One region of the Cutibacterium acnes genome, then DNA from elsewhere that is predicted to be linked to it. Evidence: riboswitches for the same ligand, from Rfam matches in the RefSeq annotation. Region 1 holds a riboswitch; the other holds the start of a gene.

Region 1 (4,597 bases):
GTTTGCTGGGCCAAGGCGTCACCCAACCGAGTAGGGTCGATGGCCGCCGAGGCCAGCGCTCCGGGCAGGACAAAAACGAGGATCCTCAGACCCTGACGAGTCGCCTCGCTCCAGGCGGACGGGTCAGTGAACCCGCTGTGCAGTAACAGGGTCGTCCAGACCAGCATCACCGCAGCGATGAGAACCGGCACCGTCCGCACCACCAAGGGTTTGACATGGCGGGAGCACATCGGGGCCATCACGGCAGCCGGGATAAGTCCCACAGCCCCCACGAGGGGGGAGCGCACAAAGAGAGACCCGAAAATGCCAGCAATGGCAATGAGAAAAGCAACGAGGGGGTTGATCGTCGTCAGGAAGGCTGGTTTTTCGCCCGGACGCTCATTGGGAGTGGGGTCCGGGACGCGGTAAGAGGCGACGTCGACGACCTCGTCGGCCATAGCGATGACCTGACGATCGTGGGAGGAAACGACGACGGCGACACCTGAGTCAGCAGCAGCACGAATCGCTGACAGCACGCTCGCGCCGCGGTCGTCGTCGAGGCCGACAGTCGGCTCATCGAGAAGGAGAAGGTCGGGGCGCTGGGCCAGGGCTGCCGCGATAGCAAGGCGCCGCTTCTCGCCCCCGGAGCACGTCATGGGGTGGGAGTCCAGGATCGATTTGAGCCCGAAGGTCCGCACCAAGTCCCTAAGATCGGCGTCCTCCGGGACCATCGGCGAGGCAAACAACTCGTCGGCAGCCGTTCGAGCCACCAGGTAATTCTCCGGGTTCTGCGGCACCCAGGCGGTCTGGTCCGGCAGGGTGAGTTCGCCAGACGCGGGAACGTCAAGGCCAGCGAGCAGCCTCAGCAGGGTGGATTTGCCAACCCCACTCGGGCCCGACACAACGGTAATGTGACCACGCCGGGCAGACATGGTGACACCACCCAGCAGCACGTCGTCGGACTGGGGACGGTGGGCATCGAGGGAGCTGGTAGAAGCAACCACCTCGCCCGCGGTGGAGGTGTGTGACGGCAATGACGTTGCCTCACGCGAGTCCAGGAAGTCTTCAAAGTCCCAGATCTTCTTGAGGGTGCCGTGGTCGGTCAATTCGACGACCTGGTCAAGGACGCCACGCCACTGGTCGGGATGGTGATCGACGACGAGCACAGTTCGGTCGTGGGCCATCCTGGCGATTTCGTCACGGATCGCCGTAGCCGACTCCTCGTCGAGCATGGAAATGGGCTCATCAAGCAGCAACAGCCCGGGATTGGTAGCGAGGATCCCAGCGATGGCGAGGCGCTGCATCTGGCCTCCGGACATCTTCGTAGTCGAGTGGTCCATGGGCATGGTGAACCGGGCTCGTCGTTGGGAATCCTCGACGATCGGCCAGATGTCCTCGCGCGGGACACGATGGTTCTCCGGGCCAAAGGCGATGTCTCGTCCGCATGTAGCAGCAACGACGGAGTGGATCGGTTCCTGCTGCAACAGTCCGACATTCACGTCGCCGGACCACGTGTTCACCCGCCCGGTAAGGTCGTAGCTCTCTTCCTCCAGTAAGCCGCCGATGGCGTGCAGCAAGGTGGTCTTACCAGCTCCCGACGGCCCAGATACAAGCACCCGGGATCCTGCCCCCAAATGGAGGTCGATGGGGCCAAGAATGGGCTCGTCGCGATCGGGAACGCCGACCGTCATCCCCTCGACATCCACCGGCACCGCCCGGCGGCTGGAAACCTCGTCAACGTGGTCAGCATGGGTCAAGACGTCAGTCATGACAGGTTTCGCGATGAGATTGTGCTCCGGGGTGACTTCCCGCCACGCAATTCACGAGAAACTGCGAAGGGGCTGAGCGCACCGGCAGCCGCGAGGCCACGGACAATACCCCATGCCACCAGACCGCCGAGCAGAGCCCCGGAAACGATCATGAAAACGAAGTAGACGATCGTGTCGCCGAAACGGAACATCGGGTAGTAAGAGATGCGCTCGTAGATGGCCTCAGCGAAACCGGTAAGAGCCCCGGCCACCAGGACAAGCTTCGGACCGGCCTTGCGGTAGGCGACGACGAGCAAACACAGCTCCATCGGCAGGGCCTGGACGACACCGGAAATGAGGGTGCCAGCCCCCCACGGGCCGCCGAGAGCAGCCTCAATGGCGGCCGCCAGAACCTCGGAGAGTAAGGCTGCACCGGGTTTACGAACGATGAGCCCAGCAAGAAGTGCCGGCAGGAACCAGATGCCAGAAAGGATGCCCTCAATGGGCAGATACACCGACGTGGCCGGCTTGAGGAGACTATATACCGCTCCGTAGCCGAGGAAGATGACGCCGAATGCCACAACAATCATCACTGGAGTCACGATGTCGATAGTGCGGTATCGCATGGTGAGTTTGTCGTTGGTCATAGAAGTCCTTCCGCTCATTCGGAAGGGGCGCGAAAGCGCGAAGAGCCCGACTCCCTACGCCGGTCCTAACCGGTTCAGGTTCGAGGGTCTGGGCGGTGCCCACTCTCAGCATCCGACGATGCTCCCCTGTCGTTGCTCTCGATCATAGCTATGACGCCGTGAGATCACCACCGCTCGACGCCACTCGACGCCCGCAAACCACCCGTGGCAATCATGGTTGGGAAACACCCCGGAGCCACTCCTGGTGGTTACCCACGGGATCGAAAACCAATTCACCACACGTATCTTGCCCCTGGAGGACGCCACATCAGTTCCCCCGCAGGGCGCGATTCGTGCGCTTGGTAGGTGTGGCTGTCATGGGGTCCTCCGGCCAGGGATGTTTGGAGTAGCGCCCCCGGTTTTCAACCCTCACCGCGGGATACACACTGGCCCAGAAACTCGCCAGATCGTCGGTGACGGCCAGGGGCCGTCGCGCCGGGGATAGCAGGTGGAGGACCACCCTCACCCTGCCGTCACACACCGTCGGGCCATCAGTCCAGCCAAAACACTCCTGGAGTTTGACTGCAAGAACCGGAGAGGTGTCACTGCCAGGCTCGGGATAGTCGACGCGGATCCGCGATCCGCTGGGGACGGTGATGGTCTCGGGGGCGACCTCGTCAAGACGAGCGGATTCCTGCCAGCCCAGCAGCCCCCGCAACCCCGAAGCTGCGTCACTTCCCCGCCCTGCCGCCAACGCGTCGAGGTCAAGCCACTCCTCGGCGCAGGCTAGCAGAGCCTCATCGCTGACATCGGGCCAGGGATCACCAAACACCCGATGGGCCAGGGCAAGACGGCGTCGCAAAGATTCACCGTTCTTCGTCAGGCTCGCTACGTCAAGTCCCCCAGACCTCACTGCTTCCAGCGCCACGTGGCGAGCCCGTACCGGATCTGGGCGGACCGGGGTCGACGACAACTCGATCGCACCGAGGCGCGACACCCGCCTGCCCCGTACTTTCCCGCCATCCCAAGTCACCGGTGTGTCGTTCGTCAGCATCGCCTCACCGGACTCCAACGCAGCCGACTCCGAGAGCGGGACAGCGGCCCGGATGAGGGCGCCACTAGTAATGCGCGAGGTACGTGCCACCGCCAGCCACGGCTGCCCGAGCAGCCCTGGAGGGCAGTTGCGAGGAAGGTCAACCCCCGTGCCACAGGCCAGTAGATACGACGTAGAACCCACCCCTCGGCTGCGAGCGATCCACCCCGGGCGAGCAAGGGAAACGACGGTGGCGACGGCATCGTCATCGGTGATGTCGGTAGGGGGAACGTCGTTGATGAGCCGGGCCAGCCGGTCAGCTTCGCGGCGCCACATCGCGGCCTCTGGGTGTCGCCCCGATCGCAGTTGACGCCATTGCCCAACGAGGTCGACCTGGCCGTCTTCCAGGCCAAGCATGGCGGCGATCTCAGCACAGCGGCGCGATCCGATGATGGCGGCACCGTCGGTCAAAGCCCTTGCCAGACGTGGGTCAAGGGGAAACGTGGCAAGGTGACGCCCCCTCGCCGTAATCCGCCCCTCCGCGTCGACGGCCCCCAGATCTCGCAGTTCCTCTTCGGCCGCAGCTACCCGATCCTGTGGCAATGGTGTTGGCAGTGCCATCCCTTCGCCACGAGGGGATCCCCACACCGCCAAAGACAACAGGGACGCCACAAGGTCGGCGTGGTCGACCTCGGGGGTAGGGTCGGCATTCATGCCCGCCCAGTCCTGGGCACGCAGGCAGCGCACTGCTACCCCCGGGCCCAGACGAGCTGCGCGTCCGGCGCGCTGCACTGCTGAAGCGCGGGATTCCCGGACCGTCACTAGGCCCGTCATACCTCGACCACGGTCGAGTCTCGGTTCGCGTGACAACCCGGAGTCAACAACGAGCCTCACACCAGGCACCGTCAGGGAAGATTCTGCGACAGCCGTCGAGACAATAACGCGACGCACATTCCCTGGATCTGACAGAGCATGATCCTGCTCACGTGCCGACATCGCCCCAGACAACCCGACCACATCTATCCCGGCGAGCCGGGAACGCAAATCCGCGACGACGTGGTCAACCTCGCGGGCGCCCGGAACAAAAACAAGTGCCGACCCTTCAGTGTGGCGATCAAGCGCGTCAACGGTCACAGTGCCAAGATGGCCGAGAAATTCGCGACTCACTCCCCGAGATTCCACAGCAGCACCAGCTGCCGGTGCCCACTCCA
Region 2 (4,597 bases), 750 kb from region 1:
GTGTCGAGCATCGTACCGGTGGAAAAAACACGGTTGGCGGGCAATCCGGTGGCCTCCTGGGCAACGACGGTGAGGACGTCACACGGGTTGGTCACTAGCACGAACAGGGCGTTCGGGGATTGCTCAACGAGCTGTGGCATGAGGGAACGCAAAATATTGGCGTTGACGCCGGCGAGGTCTAGGCGAGTCTGGCCCGGCTTTTGTCTGGCCCCAGCAGTAATGAAGACGACGTCAGAGTCAGCAGTGTCGTGGACGTCAGCACCGCCCATGACCGAAGCAGGGGTGAACTGAGTGCCGTGGGCGAGATCCGCCACCTCGGCCTCGACCTTGTCCTTGGCGATGTCGTAGAGGGATACCAGGCCGGCCGATCCACGGATGAGGCAGGCGTAGGCCAGTGAAGAACCGACTGAACCAGCACCGACAACGGAAATTTTGGAGGCGCGACGAGTGGCGTCAAAAGTGCTCATGACGGTCATCTTAAGGTGCCTTCGCGCCTGATTCAGAACGCTGCGCACCAGGTCCGCTCATCTGAACAAGATGCCAGCATCTATGGCCATTTGTGCACGTCTCCACACCAGGCCATGGTCATCATTCCTTCGCCGTACGCCACGCCTCCGCAAGTTCCCGTGCACTGGACTTGGGGTCGGTACTCCGGCAAATCGCCGAGACGACGCTCAGGCCGTCACATCCCACCCGGGCTACGTCTTGAGCATCGGATGCGCTCACCCCACCGATGACGCACACCGGCCACGGGCTGGCGTTGACGACATCACGAATCTCAGCCAGGCCGAGCTCCCCAGCCTCAGGTTTGGTTCCAGTACCATGCAGGGCCCCAACTCCCAGATAGTCGACGATGTCACGCCCCTGGGACAGGGCGGCCTCCACATGGGCGGGAGTCTGAGCGGACAAGCCGATGAGTAGATCGTCGCCCAGAATCGCACGGGCCTGGTCGACCGGCATGTCAGACTGCCCAACATGGACACCATCGGCCCCAATTTCGGCAACGAGATGTACGCGGTCATCAATGATGAGGGGCACCCCTCCCGACACACAGATCTCTCTGACGCGTCGCCCCAAAGCGACGAACTCGTCATCGGACAAGTCGTGGTCGCGGAATTGGACCAGAGTCACCCCGCCGGCGATAGCGTGGCGCACGGTCTCAACAACCTCGTCAGGTCCGCCACACTGGGCGGTGTCGGTGACGAGGTAAACCGACAGATCAAATTCAGGCCGTGACATCGCGGAGCCCTCCCCGCTCACCAACCTCGTCGGGTGATACCAGGAATAATTCGTCAACAAGAGCTTGCGCGAAAGCCCCCGGACCAGCACTGCGCTCAGCTGCCCGTTCGGCGGCGACACACAACATGGCGGTCGCGGACACGGCCGCGATGAGGTGGTCATTCTGGATTCCCGCAAAGGCTGCCGTGAGAGCTCCCAGTGAGCACCCAACTCCAGTAACCCGCGTCATCCACTCATGCCCCGATGACACGATCACATGCCGGTCCGCATCGAGGATGTGATCGACGGGGCCGCTAATGGCCACTACGCAGCCGTAACGGCGGACGAGCTGAGTCGCGGACGCCAAGGCATCCTCAACAGCATCTCCTGCCTCCGGACCTCGAGCGGAGGCACCAGTACCGGCCAATGCCAACACCTCAGAGGCGTTCGCCCGGATGACGGCTGGAGCGGCGACGTCCAAGGTATCCAGGGCCACCCGAGTGCGCCATGGCATGCCTACCCCCACCGGGTCAAGTACCCATGGTGTGTTGCTGCTTGCGGCACCGCGCGCAGCAGCAATCATGGCCTCAGCGGTCTCCCGGTAGGGAGTTCCGGTGTTGACGAGTACACCGTCGGCAATGGAGGCGAATCCCTCGGATTCCTCGGGATTGTCGACCATGGCAGGAACCGCCCCTGCAGACAGCAACACGTTAGCGGTGAAATTAGCCACGACGATGTTCGTCAGGCACTGCACCAGCGGCTTGTCTCGGCGTAATCGCTCTACAGATTCCGCCACCAAATTCGACAATTCAGTCATGTCAACCACTCCCTTCGCCGGCATGATCCGGACAGGTTCCGGCGGTCGGCACCTTCGTGGCGCCCTCTCAGCCCACAGCGATCAGTGGGCTCCCGCGTCGTTGCCTTCTAACCTACCGCCGTGCCGTGCGCTCACGACGGTCCTCGCCCTACTAATCGGGAAATGCCGTCTCAAACCAGCTCCAACCAGGCAAAGATCCGGGTGACACCATGCCGGCATAGCCCCCACCTTGACCCTGACGTTGAGGTTCTCGACGCTGCTACGTCAGAGGTTGCCGAGACCGAAACCTCGTTGTCATGGAGAGCTGTCGGGGACAAAGAGATGCTGTGCAACGGCCTATGACGACTTGACACGTTGGATTCCGCAACTGCAGCAGCCACCAGTGACGAGCACAACATCTATCACTGTAAAGGACAGCAAGGCCTGTAATGCCGTCTATCCATCGTGGACGCCGTTAAGGCCACCAAAGAACCTCCAGATCTCACTGTCAACGTCGTAAATCACTCCGCACCGCTCGATCTGGCGTGTCGAGGACCCCTAAACCACCCCGTCAAGTCACGGCCTCGGTCAATCCTTTGAGGCAGGTACAGGCCCTCGACATCAGGATCATCTAATTGGTCAGATCGTGTCGAGCGAGGTGCCACGAGTTTCGCGGGCAAACATGTACGTCATACCGCCAATGACTAGCAGCACAGCGAACAGGATGAATGCCGGAAATACCGCGTCCAGGGTGACATTCTGCTTGACGGCAGATCCGCCCACCATGAGTCCCATAAGCGCCGGACCGATGATCTTGGCGGTGGCGCCGATGCCGTAGCCCAGTCCCAGACCAGTCGAGCGAGCTTCGTTGGGGAATTGCTCGGCGCCGAAAGCATTGAGGATGCCGAAGGCGCCGTCGGCGAAGGCCATCGCAATGAGGACACCGACGAAGAAGATCTGCCAGCCCCAACCCAGGCGGGCCGAAAGGGCGATGATGAGAGTCCCGCCAGCACCGATGAGGCCAAACGACAACATGGTGGCTCTCCGACCAATGCGGTCTGCCAGCCATGCTGATAGGAAGCGCCCGATGAGATCGGCCAGGGAAACGAACATGAACAGGGTCCCGACTTGCTCGGGAGACTTGCCAAAGCCGGTCTTGAGCAGGGTCTGGCCCCACGACTGAATCGTAAAAGAGCCCAGAATGAAGCAGAATGATCCCAGACTGACGATGAGAAGACTCTTGCGGTATTTACCAAAGACAAGTGAGTAGGAAGCGTCTTGGACGTGTTCAACGGCAGGCAAATCTCCAATGTCGTCAGCGGGTATATCGAGTGCCCAGGCTAGGGCCTCGCGTGCTTCCTTATCACGCCCATGACTCTGTAGGAACCGTGGTGATTCGGGCACGAAACGGATCCACACCAGCAGGAAAACAGGAATGGCGCCCAAAGCGATGAGGGCACGCCAATTATCGCCCAGTGCATTTTGTGCTAACGACCCCAAGAACAGACCGAGGGGGATGAATACCGACGCCAGGCCGGCAAGAAGACCGCGCTGCTTAGCAGGCACGAACTCCTGGACGTAGGGAATCGAGGTGATATTAAGTCCGCCGACTCCGATCCCCACGCCAATACGCAAAATGGCGAGCATAATCCAGCCACGATCTGGGGTGAACACTGATACTACAGTGAACACGACGAACAGGAGCACGCACCAGAAGAAAGAGGAGCGGCGTCCGATCTTGTCGGCAAGACGTCCCCACATGATGGCGCCAATGACCGTCCCCAGACCGGAACAGGCGAGAATGACGCCCGCCTCAGTGCCAGTCAGATTCCATGGCTTAGTCAGGACGGATACGACGAAACCAATGAGGAAGATATCAAAGAACTCGGAGATATTTCCGACGACGGCTAGGGCAACAAGATTCTTCTGATTGCGCGTTAAGGGACGCGAATCGATGAGGTCTAGAGCTGATTGTTTGGGTGTTGTTGAGGTGGACATGTGAGTGTGTCTCCTGTCTGCGCTGTGATCAGGTTCAGCGCAGAATGTCGGTATTCGGGGGAATATTGAGTTCGCTAGGGCTCACACGAGTCAGATCACCGTAATGGGTTAGAGCGTAGGCGGAGGTCCGCTGTCCATAATGGATTCCCTGCACCACGTCACCTCCGAGATACCCGTGAAGGGTTCCCGCGACAAAGGAGTCTCCCGCGCCCGGGCGGTCGATGACGGGCACCTGAACCACGGGGAACGTGCAGTCGCCGCGCTCGGCGTCCGAGAAGTACACACCATTGATTTGATCGGTAGACACGACCGTCGGGACCCCAAACAGTTCACGCAATTCGCGGCATGCCTGCTCCCCATCAGATTCGATGCCGAAGACGGCCTTGCCATCACGCACCGAGCAGAAGACAATATTCGACATCCTTGCAATTGGTTCCAACACCTCACGAGCGTGCTCCGGACCCCACAGCAGGGACCGGTAGTTGACGTCGAGGGCGACGGCAATGCCACGGCGGTGAGCCTCGTCAACGAAGTGACGCACCACAGCCGCAGTATTCTCGGTTAAGGCAGCGGTGATGCCAGTGA

Evidence for each region. Region 1 has a riboswitch for thiamine pyrophosphate ahead of CPA42_RS00865 (ECF transporter S component). Riboswitches for the same ligand answer to the same signal wherever they lie in the genome.
Region 2: it holds a riboswitch for thiamine pyrophosphate, as region 1 does, so the genes downstream of both, thiM (hydroxyethylthiazole kinase) here and CPA42_RS00865 (ECF transporter S component) in region 1, are expected to answer to the same signal.

Annotation. Positions count from the first base shown of each region.
Region 1 covers NZ_CP023676.1:184,232-188,828, reverse strand. The annotation lists gene CPA42_RS00870 (ATP-binding cassette domain-containing protein) at 1-1,748, opposite strand, end outside; gene CPA42_RS00865 (ECF transporter S component) at 1,745-2,374, opposite strand; TPP riboswitch at 2,409-2,512, opposite strand; gene hrpB (ATP-dependent helicase HrpB) at 2,682-4,597, opposite strand, start outside.
Region 2 covers NZ_CP023676.1:935,260-939,856, reverse strand. The annotation lists gene CPA42_RS04765 (L-lactate dehydrogenase) at 1-476, opposite strand, end outside; gene thiE (thiamine phosphate synthase) at 589-1,239, opposite strand; gene thiM (hydroxyethylthiazole kinase) at 1,226-2,059, opposite strand; TPP riboswitch at 2,028-2,141, opposite strand; gene CPA42_RS04750 (hypothetical protein) at 2,198-2,377, shown strand; gene CPA42_RS04745 (MFS transporter) at 2,654-4,012, opposite strand; gene CPA42_RS04740 (sugar kinase) at 4,047-4,597, opposite strand, start outside.